2 regions of the Marinitoga sp. 1138 genome follow, and region 2 is predicted to be linked to the other one. Evidence: riboswitches for the same ligand, from Rfam matches in the RefSeq annotation. Region 2 holds a riboswitch; the other holds the start of a gene.
The links. Region 2 has a riboswitch for cobalamin ahead of XO11_RS10725 (ATP-grasp domain-containing protein). Riboswitches for the same ligand answer to the same signal wherever they lie in the genome.

Region 1 (8,704 bases), on a different contig from region 2:
TTGTATAAATATAACTCAATTCTATTATATCAAATTTCACAATTTTTATCAAATTAATACTCAAAAATCACCTGTGGCTTATTTTTGAAAGGATGCTCCACAATAAAACATTCTATATCAAAAATTTCTTTCATTATTTTCCTGGTAATTACTTTTTCAGGCGTTCCTGAATACTTTATTTCACCATTTTTTAAAATATATATTCTATCAGAATACAATGATGCAATATTAATATCGTGGAATATTGCCAGTATTCCTTTATTATTTTCTACAACTTCATTTTTCACCATTCTTATTAATTGCTGGGTAAATCCTGGATCTATTTGAGAAACAAATTCATCAAGTAATAAAATATCGGTCTGTTGAACCAGAGCACGCGTTAACATCACGCGTTGCTTTTCACCACCACTTAAATAATTATATACTCTATTCTTAAAAACATATGTATTTGTTTTTTTCATTGTTTCTTCCATTACTTTGTTATTTTCCTCAACTGATACTAAACCCGCATATGGAATTCTTCCAGAAGAAATAATATCTTCCACTTTAAAATCAAATGATGTAAAGAATTCCTGTGGAACAACAGCAATCTTTTTAAACAATTCTTTTTTGGAATATTCATAAATAGATTTATTTTCAACATATATATTCCCTTTCATTGGTTTTTCTAAACCAGTTAAAAGTTTTAATATAGTTGTTTTCCCTGAACCATTTGGCCCTATTATAGAAACAAATTCACCTTTTTCAAGATACATTTCAGAAATATTCAATTTAAAATGATTGTTATATGAAAAGATAAGATCTTTTATCTTTAAAATACTCATATCTTTCTTCCTCTTTTCATGATAATTATGAATATAGGAGCCCCTACTATAGAAGTAGTTACACCAATTGGAAGCTCTGTAGGTCTAAAAAGGTATCTTGAAAACAAATCGGCAAACCCGAGAAATATTCCTCCATAAATAATAGATCCCAATGTTGAATATCTAATTCCAGGACCTGTTAATTTCCTCACCAGATGTGGAATTATCAAACCTACAAAACCTATAATCCCTGCTTTGGAAACAACAACAGCAACTGCAAAAACATTAATTAAAAGTACTAAAATTTTTATTTTCTCGGGATTAACTCCAGAATAAACCGAAATATCGTCTCCCATTGCTACCACTTCAATTTTTTTATGAAATACAAAATTCACAGTAATTTGTAAAATCAAAAAAAACAATAGAAGATATAAATCTCCCCAGACTATATTTCCTGTACTTCCCATTAGCCAGAAGTTTATATGCAATAAATTTTGCCAGAATAAAACTGTCAATAATGTCGAAACTGAATTAAATGTAAATCCAACAATCACACCACTTAAAATTAAAGATATAACAGGAATTTTTTTCCCTTCTTTTGCTAATAAAAAGGTAATAAATGTTGCTATAATCGCTGAAATAAATGAAAACATCTCTATTCCAAAAGGTAATTCAAGACCATATACACTTTTTAAAGCGGTGTATAATATAGCTCCAAAACTTGCCCCTGAAGAAATACCAATAATAAACGGATCTGCAAGTGGATTTTTTATTATCATTTGAAAATCATTCCCTGCAACGGCAAGTATTGCCCCTATAAGCAATGTTCCTAAAACACGCGGCAATCTTAAATTAAATATTATTCTATTGTATAATGTATTTTCAGATAAATTAAAAAATCCTTTTATTACCTCAACAAATGGAATATTTATAGTTCCAAGTGAAACAAAAAGAATTATAGAAAAAAACACTAAAACAATTCCAGAAATCAGGTAAAAAATCGGGGAAGTTTTCCCCGATTTAATTAATTTCATCTATTTTCACTGAAGAGTTTATTTAGCTCTCCCAATAAGTCTATTAATCCTGTATTTGGTAAAGAAGCCTTATTTCCGTCTATGATAAATACTTTCTTGTTTTTTACAGCTTTTATATCTTTAAATTGTTCAGCATTCATAATTAAATCATATGCTCCTTTATCCCCAGGATAATATGAAGGAACAAGAATTATATCAGGATCTTCCTTAATTACAAATTCCGGACCCACTGCAAACCATCCATTATTTCCTGTATATGGAGCAGTTACATTAATACCACCAGCATATGCAATTAATTCATTTAAATATGCTCCAGTTCCACATGTCCACATCTGTGAAACACTACCATATGCAGAAAGATATATAACTCTTGGTTTCTCTTTCCATGTAAATGTATTTTTGGCTATATTCAACATTCTCTGTCTTAACTTAAATGAATAATCCTGTGCAGTTTTTTCCTTCCCAAGAATTACACCTACAAGAGATAAATCCCTGAACATTTCATTTAAAGTAGTTGGATTTATAACAAAAGCCTTTATTCCAAATTTTTCAAGCTTTGAAACTTCCCCTTCCTGAAATCCCCCGGTTAATAATACAACATCAGGATTTAAAGATACAATTTTTTCAACATTTAGTGGAACCATATTTCCTATTTTCTCAACATCTGTAATATAGGAATCAAAATCAGTAACTCCAACAACTTTATCCTTAGCACCAAGCTTTACAATAAAATCAGAAATAGCTGGTGCAGCTACAACAATCCTTTCTACCTCTTTATCAAATACAACAACCCTTCCAAGATCATCTACAAGTGTCACAGGTTGAAAAGCAAATGCCATAAAAGATAATAACAACAGCGTTGCCAAAAATACCTTCTTCATCTATAATCCCTCCTATATAAAATCTATTTTCCATCTTCTTTTCGCGAGAAGATGGAACAAATCCCTTTAAAGCAGGTCTCCCGGCTTGTGGATCTTCCTACTCCTGGCGCCTTCCCGGAATATAAACAATTCCAGTGGCGTTACTTTGCCAGTTTCGTCCCCACTCACGGTGGCGCGCCCGCAGCGGATTTTCACCGCTTTCCCTTACACTTTAAAGGAATTTTTATTTACTTTTTATTTTTCGAGTATATTATATCATATAATTTCATGAATATAAAGAACCATAAAAAAACCCCGGGAAAATTCCCGGGGTATAACAGATCAATTTGCAGCTAAACCTTCAAAGTTTAACCAGTTATAATCCTTTTCTAAATCAAGATTGCTATCTAATATTACAAGGCCGTTTTCGCCATCAGATACAACATAATGATCATTAGTTCCATCATTTACCTTTTCCACAAACGTTGTATTTCCCTGAGTATCATAAGAATTTTCTACGTAATTTCCATCACTGTCTGAATCATTGCTTGCACCTATATTTCTTGCATCCGCATCACCGAGTTTTGTTGGATCAGAAACCTTCATAATTATTACACCTTTATTTCCTGCAGATAATATAAGCGTATCTGTGCCATCTAAGGTTATATCTGTAATAAATGCATCATCAAATCTTGAACTTCCCAATTCAGTTAATTCTTTAGTAGTTGAATCAAACTCAAAAACCTTTATACCTTCTGAACCAGCAGCGACATATATATAATCCTCAGTTGCACTTTTGTTTGCACGTTCAAGATCAAAAATATTACTATCTACATTTGCATTATTTTTAGTATCTGTTGGACTTCCCGCATCTGAAATATCATAAATTCCTATTTCATCAGATTGTGCAACTATCAAACAATTTCCTGTTGCTATAACAGAATCTGTAACTATTTTATTGCCAGAAACTGAGACTCTTTTTACAAAATCATAACTTCCACTATTTTCATAAACATTTAATCCTCCACTACCGGAACTTACATAAACAACTGTTGAACCTATAGTTACGTTATAAGCTTCTCCTAAAATAGGTAAACTCTTTAGTTTAGTAAGATTTCCATTTGAAGTATCAAATTTTAATACATCTACACCATAACTTCCTTTGGATACAAAAATATTTGTTAATTGTGTAGCTTCAACACTCTTTGCAATTCCATCAAGTTGTATTGATGCTGTTGACTTTGCAGTTGTAAAGGATAATGTTGTTGCATCTAAAATATTTACTCCATTTTCTGAATCAGCTACAATAATATAATTTTCCAATGTTTTTGTGGCTTTTGCTACAGCCCCATTATCCAATGTATTAATTTTTTCCATAGTATCAATATTTAAGATTAATAATCCATATCTCTTATTTCCAGCAAATAAAGTTCCACCATCGATAAGTATATTACCTACATAATAAATACCGCTATCATATTTTGAATCTTCGCTTAATGTATTTCCATCTAATTTTATAACTCCATTTGTTCCTGCAGCTATATATACATAACCGTCTTTATAACTAACATCATATGCTTCCATACTTGCATTTGCAACCTCTGAAGGATTTGCTGGATCTGAAATATCTACCTTATATACTCCTCCGCTTCCCGCAGCAACATATGCATAATTTCCGTCAACATATACATTTAATGCACCGCTTATTTCATAACTCCCCACTTCTGTTGGGCTATTAATATTGCTAATATCTACAATATGCAATCCATCATTTGCAGCAACATATACATAATCTCCAGATTGGTACAATCCTCTTACATCTGAAGAACCTAAAATACTTGAAACATAAGTTAATTCTCCTGCACTATTATCAAAATGCAATATCTGTAATCCTTCTGTTGATGCTGCAACCAGAATATATGCCTTTGTAGATGGACTTGTTACAGTTGTTTCAAGAACATCATATGCAGTACTTCCAAAATAATAAGAATCTGTTTTCTTTGCTAATGCTGAACTTGATGGTGTATATTCATAAACTGCTACTCCGTTATTTCCATCTGCAACAGCTATATATTCTTTACTGTCAAATTCAAATTTAGATAAATTATATACATAACCATCTGTATCTACTGAATTTGCAACAGTTGCTGGAGTTGAAGCAGAAGTATCAGAAATATCAATTACAAATATTCCTTCATATCCTCCTGCTACAAACAATGTATCCAGACTTGAAGTAGTAAATTCATATGCTCCTGTTTCTGAAGGTAACCACGCCGAATCATTACCATCGTATACCTTTACTCTCCAATAATAGGTTCTGCCTCTATCTAATTTATCCACTCCTAAGATTCTAAGAATATCAATTTTATTATTTGTAGATGTTGCGCAGTATTTATTTTCCTTACCAAGATTATTCTCATTTGTATCAATATAGACAGTATAAGTCAATTCATCTCCATTTTCATCTGTTGCTTTAGGAAAAATTACTTCTTTAGTATCAATACTAACATTTTGCGCTTTATCCGCTGGACTTATGCTTGGACTATCTGTAAATTTCGGTTTAGAATTTTCAACAGGAACTCTCTTATTATAATTTCTTGCAAAGATAATAAAATCCTCTATTCCTATTTTCCCATCCTTAAAAGCTACACTATAAATATTTTTATCAACCCAATCCTTAACAGGTGCAATTTCTGCAGGATATATATCACATTGTGTTGAGTACAATGTATCTCCTTGCTGTGTTCCATAATGTTTTACAAAAATAAGAAAATCACTCAAATCAACTTTATCATTTCTTTCATCAACACTCGTATCTTCATTATCAAAATCACCTAAAAGAACAGGATTATAAACAACTATATCTCCAGGATATACATCATAATTAATATCTTCACCACCTGCATCTTTTGCACTTAGATTCTTTATTGTAATCTGTCCTGAAGTCTTTGGCAAATCTCCCTGACCCACTAATTTTAATTCCAACACATCTTCATCTTCAAAATTCATTCTAATTTTTTCTCCTTTTTTATTTTTTTCTTCTTTTACTAGCGAAATTCTTAATCCATTTGGAATTTCTTTAACTATCATTTGAGGAGCATTCCCACTACCAATATATTCCACTGTTGCATTTGTTGTATCATCAAATTTTACGATATTATTTGAAGGTAATATAACGTCAAATTCCAGAGCAAGCGTATCAGAAATTCCTTTCATGTGAATAGCAACAGTTGCTGGATCACCTGATTTTATTGCAAGGTTATCTGTAACCGATATGCCATCTTCAAATGGATCTGAAGCTTTTGTGATAACGCGTTTACTTTTTTCATCATAAAATGCAGCTTCTGTTTCCAACTTGTCTGTTTCAAGGTTTAGATATTTTCTTTTTAATGTAAATAGCTTTTCACCTTTGGTTATATCTCTTTGAGCTTTAGAAAATAATACAATTGTTTTATTATCCATTGGTTTAATTATAGCTATTGAATTATCTTTATCATATAAAAATGCATCTTCTGGTATTTTTTTATTGATCACTATTTCAATAGCTGAAGCATTTACATTAGAATAAAAATTGTAATTTGATGCCAGAGTTACGCTGACTTCATCGGTATTCAACGATGAAACAGGAATTCTTTTAAAACAACTACTCAACAGGATAATTATCATTATCCCCAACAGGATTACAAATCCTTTCCGTTTAATATTCATAATTTCACCTCCATGTGGTTTATATTCCATCCAATCTGATTATCGTCCTTTTTTTGAATATCTTTAATGTTATTTTTTATTAATATGATATTATATTAGACTTAAAATTATCTTTTTTGGTTCAATAAAAAAAATAACAACGCCTCTTTAAGGCGCTGTTATTGTATTAAAACCTTACCTACATCAGATATATCAATATCCAGATAGTTATCTATTCCCGATGCAAACTTTGTGTTATCTGTAAATCTAAGTTCTGTTTCTCCAGGAGTTCCAATTGCTTTAAAGGTAAGTTGTAATATATCACTATTATTTATACTAAAGGTTCCTCCTAAGGATAAAATAGATATGCTTATTTTTCCATTTGAAATGCTTATAAGTAATCCTTTACCAGTTAATTCTCCTATACCTTTTATATCGTTTTCTGTAATGGATAGTTTAGCCGGATCATATGTAATTTCTATATCACATGCCTGAATATTTTCTATAACCTGCCCGTGTATTATCACATTACCTTTAGACCCTGATTGTATCGTTGTATCTTTAAAATAAAGCTTTGGAACTAATGGTCCTGTATCTTCTTTTATTGTGAATGAATAGGTATCGCTTGATGTTTCTCCACCCTTTCCATCCTTCGCAACTACTTTCCAGTAATATGTTGCTCCAGTTTGAAGATTGGATACACTTAATGATGTATTGGCCAAATTTGTTTTATATGGTGTTGAAAGATTTGGATCTGTTGATAAATATACATCATATGTTAGTGAATCGCCATCAGGATCACTACAACTCCACTGTAAGGTTATATCCGGTTCAATATCTGTTGCATTGTTCTGTGGCGAAAGCAATACAGGCTTATCAGGCGGCGTATTTTGTTGTAAAGCAGTTGTAAATGAATATGTTTTACTTGATGTCTCTCCACCTTTTCCGTCTTTTGCAACTACTTTCCAGTAATATGTTTTACCTGAATCAAGAGTTACTGTATAATCGGTATTTGTATAGTCGCTTTCTTTTGGTGTTGTAAATTGCTGCGAATCTGAGATATATATATCATATTTTAACGTATCTCCATCCGGATCGTTTCCCTGCCATTTTAATGTTACTGTTGTAGGAATATTTTCTGCTTTATCTGCTGGTTCAAGCAACTCTGGTTCTAATGGTGGATTATTTTCATTGGATGATTCTGTTATTGTAAATACCCACAATGGCCCTGAGGTTATATTTCCTTCGCTATCTTTTGCTATTACTTTCCAATAATATGTTCCTGGAACCAAATTTGTAATTTCATAATTTTTAGCAGTTATATTTTTTGCTTTTAATCCAGGCTCCTGTACATTTCCAAAATACAAGTCATAAGTTACGCTGTCTCCATCTGGATCATATGATTCCCATTTCAAAGTAAGTGTCTTTAAACTTAATGTACTTTTATCTGCCGGGTATGGATTATATGGCTTTATTGGAGGTCTATTGTCCGGCATTGTGATTAAGTTTGCATGAATATTTCCGGTATGTTTTCTATCTCCAAGATATATTGGCCATCCTGAATCTTTCAGCTCTATTGAATCGCCATATACTCCATAAATGAACCCATTTAACGTTCCAAAAACTATAACACCATTTTCATCTATATTTGGTGATGATTTTAATTTTAACTGCGTTTCCTCCGTATCCTGATACGTCCACTCTTCAGTAGAGTTTATTACCCTAAAACTTTTTTTACCGCCTAAATATTTATATTCTCCTGTAAGAGTAACATTATATAATTGTTCATTATATAAATCTTTTTCCAGAATATCAGTTATATAGTAATATTTATAAAGATATCCACTTTCGCCTACAAATACTATTGAATTATCTGTATCAACTACTATACTTCCTGTAATTACTTCATCTAATTCTTTTTCAAATATTTTATTTCCATACAAATCATATCCATATATTTTTTTCTCTTTTGTTCCAAAATATATGTTTCCATTTTTATCCATGGATAAATCTGTTGAAATCTGTTGAGCAAAGGATATTTTAAACAATTCTTCTCCTGTATTGCTGGATAATCCATACAGGAATTGTCCAATACCTAAATACAGGTTATTTCCATTAACTACTATATTTGTAGTTGCATTACCAAATAATTCTTTTTTCCATATTTCGTTGCCAAACGCTCCAAATTTATACAATATACCTGTATCCGTTACTACGAATATTTCTCCATTCACTCCAATAGACACAGGCTTTGATATAGGACCTTCCAACTCTGTTTTTTCATATAACGTGCCATCTGGATTTATTATATATAACTCAC
Region 2 (8,704 bases):
ATTCCACTAAAAGTTATGAATTGCTTAAACAAAGTGGTTATATGGATGAATATGCAATTATTGCAAAGTATCATCATGAAAGATGGGATGGCAGAGGATATCCAGAAGGATTAAAAGGCGAAGAAATACCATTTATTTCAAGAATAATATCTCTTGCTGATAGTTTTGATGCAATGACAACAGACAGACCTTACAAAAAGGCACTTTCATTTGAAGAAAGCATAAAGGAAATTGAAAAAAATGCCGGAACACAATTTGATCCTGATTTAGCAATGAAATTTGTAGCTTTCTTAAAAGAAGAAAGTTGGAGGAAAAATTACAATGATAAGAAATAATCCTTTGTCAGGAATTTATACAGAACCTTTTGAAAGAATGAGAAAATTTGAGTATATAATTCCTTTAATATATTTTTTACTTTTGATAATAGGAGTTTTTGCAGTAAGAACAGCTACATATGGAGAGTATATAGAAGATAATTATTATAAACAAATAATATTTTCAACGTTAGGAATAATAGTATTTTTTACCGCATATTTTTTAAAAGAAAGTTTTTTAAAAAGAATTATCGGCTATTTATATTCTTTTACTATTTTTCTTTTAATATATGTTTTGGTATTTGAACGAGCACGCTATGGTGCAAGACGATGGATAAGAGTTGGTCCTGTTGGAATACAGCCCTCTCATTTGTTTTTGATCTTTACACTTATTATTTTTGCAAAATACCTTGCAGAAAAAAACAAAAAAGCATATTATATATTATCTCTAACAACGTTGTTAGGGCTTGGATTAATCTTTAAACAGCCGGATCTGGGTATGACGTTATTTACATTTGGTTTATGGTTTATGTTAACCTATGTTTCTGGTGAACATGAAAAAACATGGAAAACTTCAATGTTTTTAATGTTATTTTCCTCACCTTTTGCCTTTTATTTTATGAAAGATTATCAAAAAGCCAGAATTATAGGTTTTTTATTTCCTGAAAAAAATGCCGCTGGAGTTGCATATAATACTTTACAGGCAATGAGAGCAATAGGTTCTGGTGGTTTTTTTGGAAAAGGATATTTAAATGGTTTTATGAATCTTTCTGATTTTGTACCGGAAGACCATAATGATTTTATTATTTCTGTAATAGGTGAAGAATTTGGATTTTTGGGAATAACTGTAATCATATTGCTTTATGGAATATTAATTTATAGAATGTATATTTATGCACAAAAAACTTCCAGAAGATTCTGGAAATACATATATTTTGGAACAAGTTTGATTATATTTTTTCATGTCTTTGAAAATATAGGGATGAATTTGGGAATAATGCCGGTTACAGGAGTTCCGTTGCCTTTGATTTCATATGGAGGGAGTCAGATAATTATTTTTTCATTTTTGCTGGGTTTGGTAACTAAAGGTATTGCAACAACAGAATCATATGCAGAAGAAAATTATATAGATGATGAAACGAATTTTAAAGGAGAAATGAATTAATATGATAAAGGTTTATGTTATTGGAAAACCAAAGACGAAATTTATAAAAACAGGTCTTGAACAATATTTGAAATGGACTTCTAAATATGATAGAGTGGAATTAATTACTTTGCCATTATCAGATGATTTAAATAAAATATCAGCAGAAGAGTATAAAAAAAAGGACATGGAGAGGATTTTAAAATATTTTACAGGAGATGTTTTCAGGGTTGTTCTTGATGAAAGAGGAAAGGAATTATCCTCAATAGATTTTGCAAAAAAAATAGATACATGGAGAATAGGTAAAAAAAACATATCTTTTTTTATTGGAGGACCGTTGGGACATCATGAATATATAAGAAACAATGCAGATTTTTTGCTTTCTATGTCTAAGATGACCTTTACGCATGAAATGATACTGCTATTTTTACTGGAACAAATATATAGAGCATTTAAAATAAATAATAACGAAAAATATCATTATTAAGAAGGTGAAAGTGTGCATCAGAGAATATTTAAGAGGATGAAAACATATGAAGATGTATATAAATTTTTAAGTTCTATGGATAATATATCTGAAAATGCATTAATTCCAGTGAGAAAGGTATTAGATGAAGAAAGCAATGAGGAATTTATTTTATTCGAGGAAAATGATAAAATAAATTATATAAAATTCTATCATATGGGAAGTTGCGAATTATGTTTTGAAAAATACTCTTCAGAGGATATTTCAAAGAAAGAATTATGGGCTGAAAATCCACCTACTTTTATGGACAAAGAATTAAAATTGGAGATAATATTTGAAGTTTCAAGTAAAAAATAACCCTGAAAATCAAATTTCAGGGTTATTTTTTATGTGTTAATTTAATAAAGAAAAAATCTTTGTAAATATTACCATTCCCAGTAATGCAAATGGATATGTTGCCCCATATCCAGAAGCAACCTCTTCAGATTCATTTGCATCAATTGCGGCACCAAGTCCTGGAGTACTTGTCATTCCTCCACAAATAGCGCCAGATAAAATTATCCAGTTAAGTTTAAAAATATATCTTCCTATAATATAACCTATTAGAATAGAAAAAAAAGCAATAATTAGTGCGAAAAACATTAAAATAAGCGTTTTTTCGTTAAGATTATTAAAGGTGTTATATCCAGATTTCAATCCAACAGATGACAAAAACATAAGCAATCCTAATTCTTGAATACTTTTTAAGATTTTTTTGTTCATTTTAAAATTAATAGGTCCAACTTTACCTAATGAACCTAAAAATAAAGCCGAAATCAATATTCCACCGGTCATGCCAAGTGAAAATTGTATAATTCCAAGATTGATATTTATCTTACCTAATAGAATACCTACAATTATTACAAAAGAAAATGCCATGAAGTCAAAATTGTTAATTTTATCTTCTTCAAAAGTTATTTCAGATGCCAGTTTTTCTTTTTCTTTTGAAATATCTATTTTAAATATTACAGGAATTAAGTACATAGAAAGAATTACCGCAAGAACACCAGGGATATATCCAACAGAATATCCAAAGGTTATTTCATCCTGGAAATCAGGAACAGTTTCAAGTGCTGTTGCAAGTCCTGGGGAACTGGTAAGGGCACCAGAATATACTCCAATAAAATTATAAATATTATATCCTGATATTTTTCCAAAAAAATAGGATAGAATGAAACCAGAAAGAGTTATAACAAATGCCATGGCTATAAATCTACTTCCAAATTTTTTTATGATAAATTTAATATCTCTGGAAGCTATTAATCCAACAGCTGAAATAAATAAAATCAAAGAAAAAAGAAAAAATTGGTGAAATGAAGCCTTTAATAATTGGATTGAAGAAAGATTATTATCTTTTAAAAGGAGGGTGGTAGCCAACCACCCCAAAAATAATCCGCTAAAAAGGGTTCCCGAACTCCCTAATTTAAATCTACCTATTTTAAACTTACCTATAAAGATACCTAAAAAAATTGATGAAAATAAAAGAAAATATGGATTTGAAAGCAACTTCTTCAACTCCTTTGTTATAATAATATAGTTATTTATATCATATCAAAATTTATTATCTTTATATTTACTTTTCTTATAAAAGATCTGGTATATTTTTAACCACATTTATTCCCATTTCAAGAAGTTGCTTTTCTTTATATTCAATACTACCTTCATAACCTTCTACAATAGCTCCGGCATGTCCCATTCTTTTTCCTTTTGGAGCTGTTCTTCCAGCAAAAAATACCTTTATATTCCCTTTATAACCTTTTTTAAGAGCATTTTTGATACCTGTAACTTCATCATTCCCCCCAACTTCACCTATTATAACAGCCTCTTTTATATTATTTTCAATTAAATAGTCAAAAGCTTCTTCAACAGATGTTCCGATAATTGGATCACCACCCAGACCAATTCCGATTTTTATGCCTTTTGAATATAAAGAAAGATAATTTGATATTTCATACATTAAAGTTCCGCTTCTTGATATTACAGCAATTTCTCCAGGCTTAAAAGCTTTTTCAGGCATAATCCCGATTTTTGAAATTCCAGGTAATATTACGCCAGGACAATTAGGTCCTATTACCCTTACATTATTATCCTTTGCAATATGATATACATCCAGCATATCCTGTTGAGGAATATGTTCTGTGATAATTATAATTTTTTTTATGCCAGCATTAATAGCTTCAAAAATAGCATCTTTTGCAAATGGAGCAGGTACAAATACAACAGATGTATCTGCATTATATTTTTCTACAGCATCTTTCATATTGGTTAATACAGGAATATTATATAAATCCTTTATTTTATTGTTTTTTGAAACACCACATACAATATTTGTTCCATAATCGAGCATCTTCTTTGTATGCAATCGTCCAGATTTTCCGGTAATACCCTGGACACAAACTCTTTCATTTCCGTAAATCATTTATACTCACCCACTTTCACTGCATCAAGAATCATGGAATACATATCTTCATAATAATTTAAATTGTGTTTTTTTAGAATTTCCTTTGCTTCGTTTTCATTTGTTCCCGTTAATCTTATAAATAATTGTATATCAGGATTTTCCTTATTAAATTCAACGAGTCCTCTGGCTATTTCATCGCATTTTGTAATTCCACCAAAAATATTTAGAATTACTTTTTTTATTCCAGAATTCTTTAATAAATTTAAAGCTTCAAGAGTAATATCCTTTTCAGCTCCTCCACCAAGATCAAGAAAATCTGCTGGTTCTCCACCATGTAATTTAACAGCATCCATTGTAGCCATAACTATTCCTGCGCCACAGCCGATAATTCCAATATCTCCTTCAAGTTTTACAAAGTGAAAAGGATACTTTTCATCAACAAATTCCTCTGCCCAGGTTTGTCTGAATATAGCGTTATCATCAAGATGCATTACAGCATCAAGAGCGATTATTTCTCCTCCTTCTGATTCGATTAATGGATTTATTTCAAGAAGGGTTAAATCCTTTTCTCTAAATAATTTTCTTAAATTAGGCAATATTTTCTGGATTTTTTCCGGAATTACTTCATGAAATTTTTCAAAATTTGTTTTTATAATTGAATCTTTGTTTTCTTCTATATCAATACCACCACTTTCGGAAAATAGTATACTTATTTCTTTTTCTTCTCTATTAAGTAGTAGAGATATATAGTATTCTTTTTTTATGGGAATCATTTCTTCAGCGAGAACCCCATAAGGTTTTTCGCCTTTTATTTCTTTTTTTAGCAGATATTTTGCTTTTTCAGAAAATTCTTCTTCTGTATGTGCAAATAATACACCGCCTGCTTTCATTCTTCCGCCCACTAACACCTGAGACTTTAATACTGCAGGCAGGAATGTTACTTTAATGTCTTTTTCAGAAGTAATTAGATACGATTGAGGCACTTTTATTCCATAATCTTGCAAAAAACCCTTACCAATAAATTCATGTACTTTCACTTAAATCCCTCCTATAAAATAAAAATTCCATCCTAATCTCCCGCGAGATCAGGATCGCTCTGGAATTAAAGGCAGGTCTCCCGACTTCCGGATCATCCTACTCCCAACGCCTTCCCAGGACAATTCCCAGTGGCCTTTTGTTGGTTTCGTACCCGGTTACGGTGGCGGGGCCGTGATGGATTCTCACCATCTTCCCTTTTAAGATTTCTCACCTTTAATTCCGGAGGTATTTACTTTTTTAATTTTCTATATGATTCTACCATATTAGATCTTTACATACAAACCTGAAAAGATAGTATATATTTTCTAATTTTGTAGAATTATGCCTGATAAAATTTTAAAATCTAATTAAAACTAAGAATTTTTATTTTTTTTTAATATCTTTTAAAACTTGAATCAATAATGGAATTATAGTAAAATTATAATTTAAGGATATTAAATACAAATTTTCAGGGAGGTGTTTATATGAAAAAGGTAACTCTTATACTTGTTTTATTAAGCATTGCTTTTCTTTTTGTAGGGTGTGTAGATCTTTTACAACAGGATAATTCAGACGTATTCCAAAGTTACTTTGATGATTTGAAAAACATTACAGAAAATTCTTCTATAACCGTATTAGAAAAGTACTTTTACAATGTTAATGTTACAGGAATGACAGATTTTGACGAAGATGCATGGGAGTGGGCTATAGAAGAGCTTATTTATCATTGTCCAATTTATGATGGTAGTACAGGAAAAGTTACAGGAAAGATTGAAAATCTTGAGATAACAAATGAAAAAGAATCAGAACCACCGGCTGATTTAAAAAATATCTGTCCTGATGTAGAAAAGGTATTAACAGCAGATTTATCTTTTGATCTCACTGCAGTAGGTGAAACAACATCAAAACATTATGATATTACAAGAAGCGCTTATTATATAAAAGACAGATGGTATATAGGAGTTGTGTATTATGAAAAAGAAGAGGATAAAGTAGTAATATATCCTGATTGGGAAGCATGGGAATATTGGGGAATGTTTTTAGGAGAATTTGATGAATAAATTTTTATTGATTAAATAATAATAAAAAAACAAAAGCCCCGACAATCGGGGCTTTTACGAAACCATATATGTATATGGAATCGGGGGATGGGGATTTCAAAATTATTATATCTTAGATATATTAATTAACAGTTACAAGAAACTGATAAATTTAAATCTTTTTTTACATTTTGAGAAAATATTTTCATTGCATCATGTTTTTTAAAGTTGTTTTTATTTCTTCTATAATCTTTTCTGACTGAGACTTTATTTCCGGGTTATCTGTTTTTTCCACAATTCCTTCAAAAGCTTTTAAAAGCTTTTCAAGCTCTGGTTGAATTACATCTTTTGGTTGTGATTGAATATATTGCTTGATATAGTTGTAATATGAATAATTATAATCAAATGCAATTTCGGGATCTTCTGGATTAAGCTGATATAATTCTACAAGTGTATTCATATCTTTGTTTTTCATATAAATTTCTTTTAAAATAATGAAATTTCTGTTATTGAGTTCTCTGGAATAATCTTCTTTTTCTTTTATATCTTCTTTTAATTCTGTATTTGTTTTGTTTATTAAGTAAGGATACATTATTTTTATGTAGTATAAATTTTCAAGGTTTGTTTTAAGCTGATCTTTTTCTTTCTTTTCAGGTGAGTCCTTTAATTTAGAGATTTCCTCTTCTATTTTATTTAATTCTTCGTCTAAAGCTTTTTCATCAAGGTTTTTGTATTTGTTATCGAGAACTAATAAGGATTTTTCAAGTTCTATAATTTCAGGGATTTGTTCTTTTATTTTTTTTGCTAAAGTAACATAACTGAGTTTCCATTCTTCTGGTACATCCTGATCTGTTTTTATTGCGTCGAATAATTTTTTTTCTATATCCATTAAATCGTCAATTGTTTTAGCTTTTTGGATTCTATCCTCATAGATTAGAGGTTTATAAACTATCGCAAAATCAAATTGTTTTGAATAGTCCATATACCATTTGTATAATTTCTCGTTTTTTAAGTCGGATTTAATTTTTTCCACAATTTCTGAATTGTTTTCCATATCTTCTGGAGAATTATAAATCTTTTTATCTTTAACCTTTATTAAATGATAACCATAATCTGTTTTTACAGGACCTACAATACTACCGATTTTCGCATTCCAGGCTGCTAAGAAATAAGGTTCAACAACCTGTTTTTTTGTAACCCAGTTAATTTCTCCACCGTTAACAGCAGAATTTTTATCAATAGAGTACTTTTTTGCAGCATCTTCAAATGAAATTTTACCGCTTTTTATTTTGTTTAATATTTTATTTGCGGTAGCTTCATCTGTAACGAGAATATGTTGTGTAAGTACTTTATCATTATCTTCTTTTAATTTTTCAAAGTTTTTTTCTATATATTCATTAACTTCATTTTCTGTAACTGTTCCTATTTTTGAGTCAATATATTTATAGTAATATGAAGCTAATAAATTGTTTTTTATATAATCTTTGAAACTATCTTCAGAGCCAAAGTAAGAAATAATCTGTTTTTTTGTATCTTCATTTGATAAGTATTGTGAAGCGAGTTCTTCAACTTTTCTGTCTATTTCTTCCATATTGGGTTTATAATTGTTTTCGTTTGCGTAGTATTCAAGAATTTTATAACTTAAAGCTGTTTTTATTGTAGAAACCATGTAAAAAGGTTCTTTCATAGGATCAAATTGCTGACCGTTTTGTTGCATTTGTTGAAGGGAATTTAAATATTCAATTTTAAAAGCCTTTTCTGTAAGATAATAATTACTTAAAATCTTTCCGTCTTTCATTAAATAACCAACAATTTCTTCAGAAAAACCTGCTAATACAAATACTACTAATGACAATAAAACTAATACCTTTTTCATTGGACACCTCCGACTAAATTTCTATTTTTGGCTTAAACTCATTTGTTTTTGCCTTTGAGATAGGAACTACATTTAGCAATCCTTCATTAAAGCTCATTTTCAGGTCTTTTTCAAGGCCAAGTTTTTTGAGTTTTTGAGCATGTAAAGAATACTGGAATATTCTGGTATGTGGAATGTTAGCCATATTTAATGCTATATATGCTTCATCGTTGAAATAGCATATATCCTGTTTTGATAATATAGATAAAAATCTACCTGCTGTAAATACATCTTCAAGAGAAACATATCCATCTGTTCCAGAACATACAATTCCAATATCATCAATTTTTTTACTTAAAACATATTGAATAGCTGATTTAAGATTAATTAAAGACAATGAAATGGTAATTCCCATATCGTTTGCTTTT

Region 1: another riboswitch for cobalamin. It lies ahead of XO11_RS04945 (ABC transporter substrate-binding protein); the one in region 2 lies ahead of XO11_RS10725 (ATP-grasp domain-containing protein).

What each region holds. Positions count from the first base shown of each region.
Region 1 is NZ_LBFA01000012.1:1,330-10,033, forward strand. It holds gene XO11_RS04935 (ABC transporter ATP-binding protein) at 54-824, opposite strand; gene XO11_RS04940 (iron ABC transporter permease) at 821-1,774, opposite strand; gene XO11_RS04945 (ABC transporter substrate-binding protein) at 1,834-2,718, opposite strand; cobalamin riboswitch at 2,771-2,947, opposite strand; gene XO11_RS04950 (hypothetical protein) at 3,040-6,405, opposite strand; gene XO11_RS04955 (PQQ-binding-like beta-propeller repeat protein) at 6,564-8,704, opposite strand, start outside.
Region 2 is NZ_LBFA01000014.1:32,820-41,523, reverse strand. It holds gene XO11_RS05340 (HD domain-containing phosphohydrolase) at 1-335, shown strand, start outside; gene XO11_RS05335 (FtsW/RodA/SpoVE family cell cycle protein) at 322-1,479, shown strand; gene XO11_RS05330 (23S rRNA (pseudouridine(1915)-N(3))-methyltransferase RlmH) at 1,481-1,945, shown strand; gene XO11_RS05325 (hypothetical protein) at 1,958-2,281, shown strand; gene XO11_RS05320 (hypothetical protein) at 2,318-3,478, opposite strand; gene XO11_RS05315 (CoA-binding protein) at 3,546-4,382, opposite strand; gene XO11_RS10725 (ATP-grasp domain-containing protein) at 4,379-5,401, opposite strand; cobalamin riboswitch at 5,454-5,632, opposite strand; gene XO11_RS05305 (hypothetical protein) at 5,867-6,442, shown strand; gene XO11_RS05300 (peptidylprolyl isomerase) at 6,627-8,297, opposite strand; gene XO11_RS05295 (2-phosphosulfolactate phosphatase) at 8,311-8,704, opposite strand, start outside.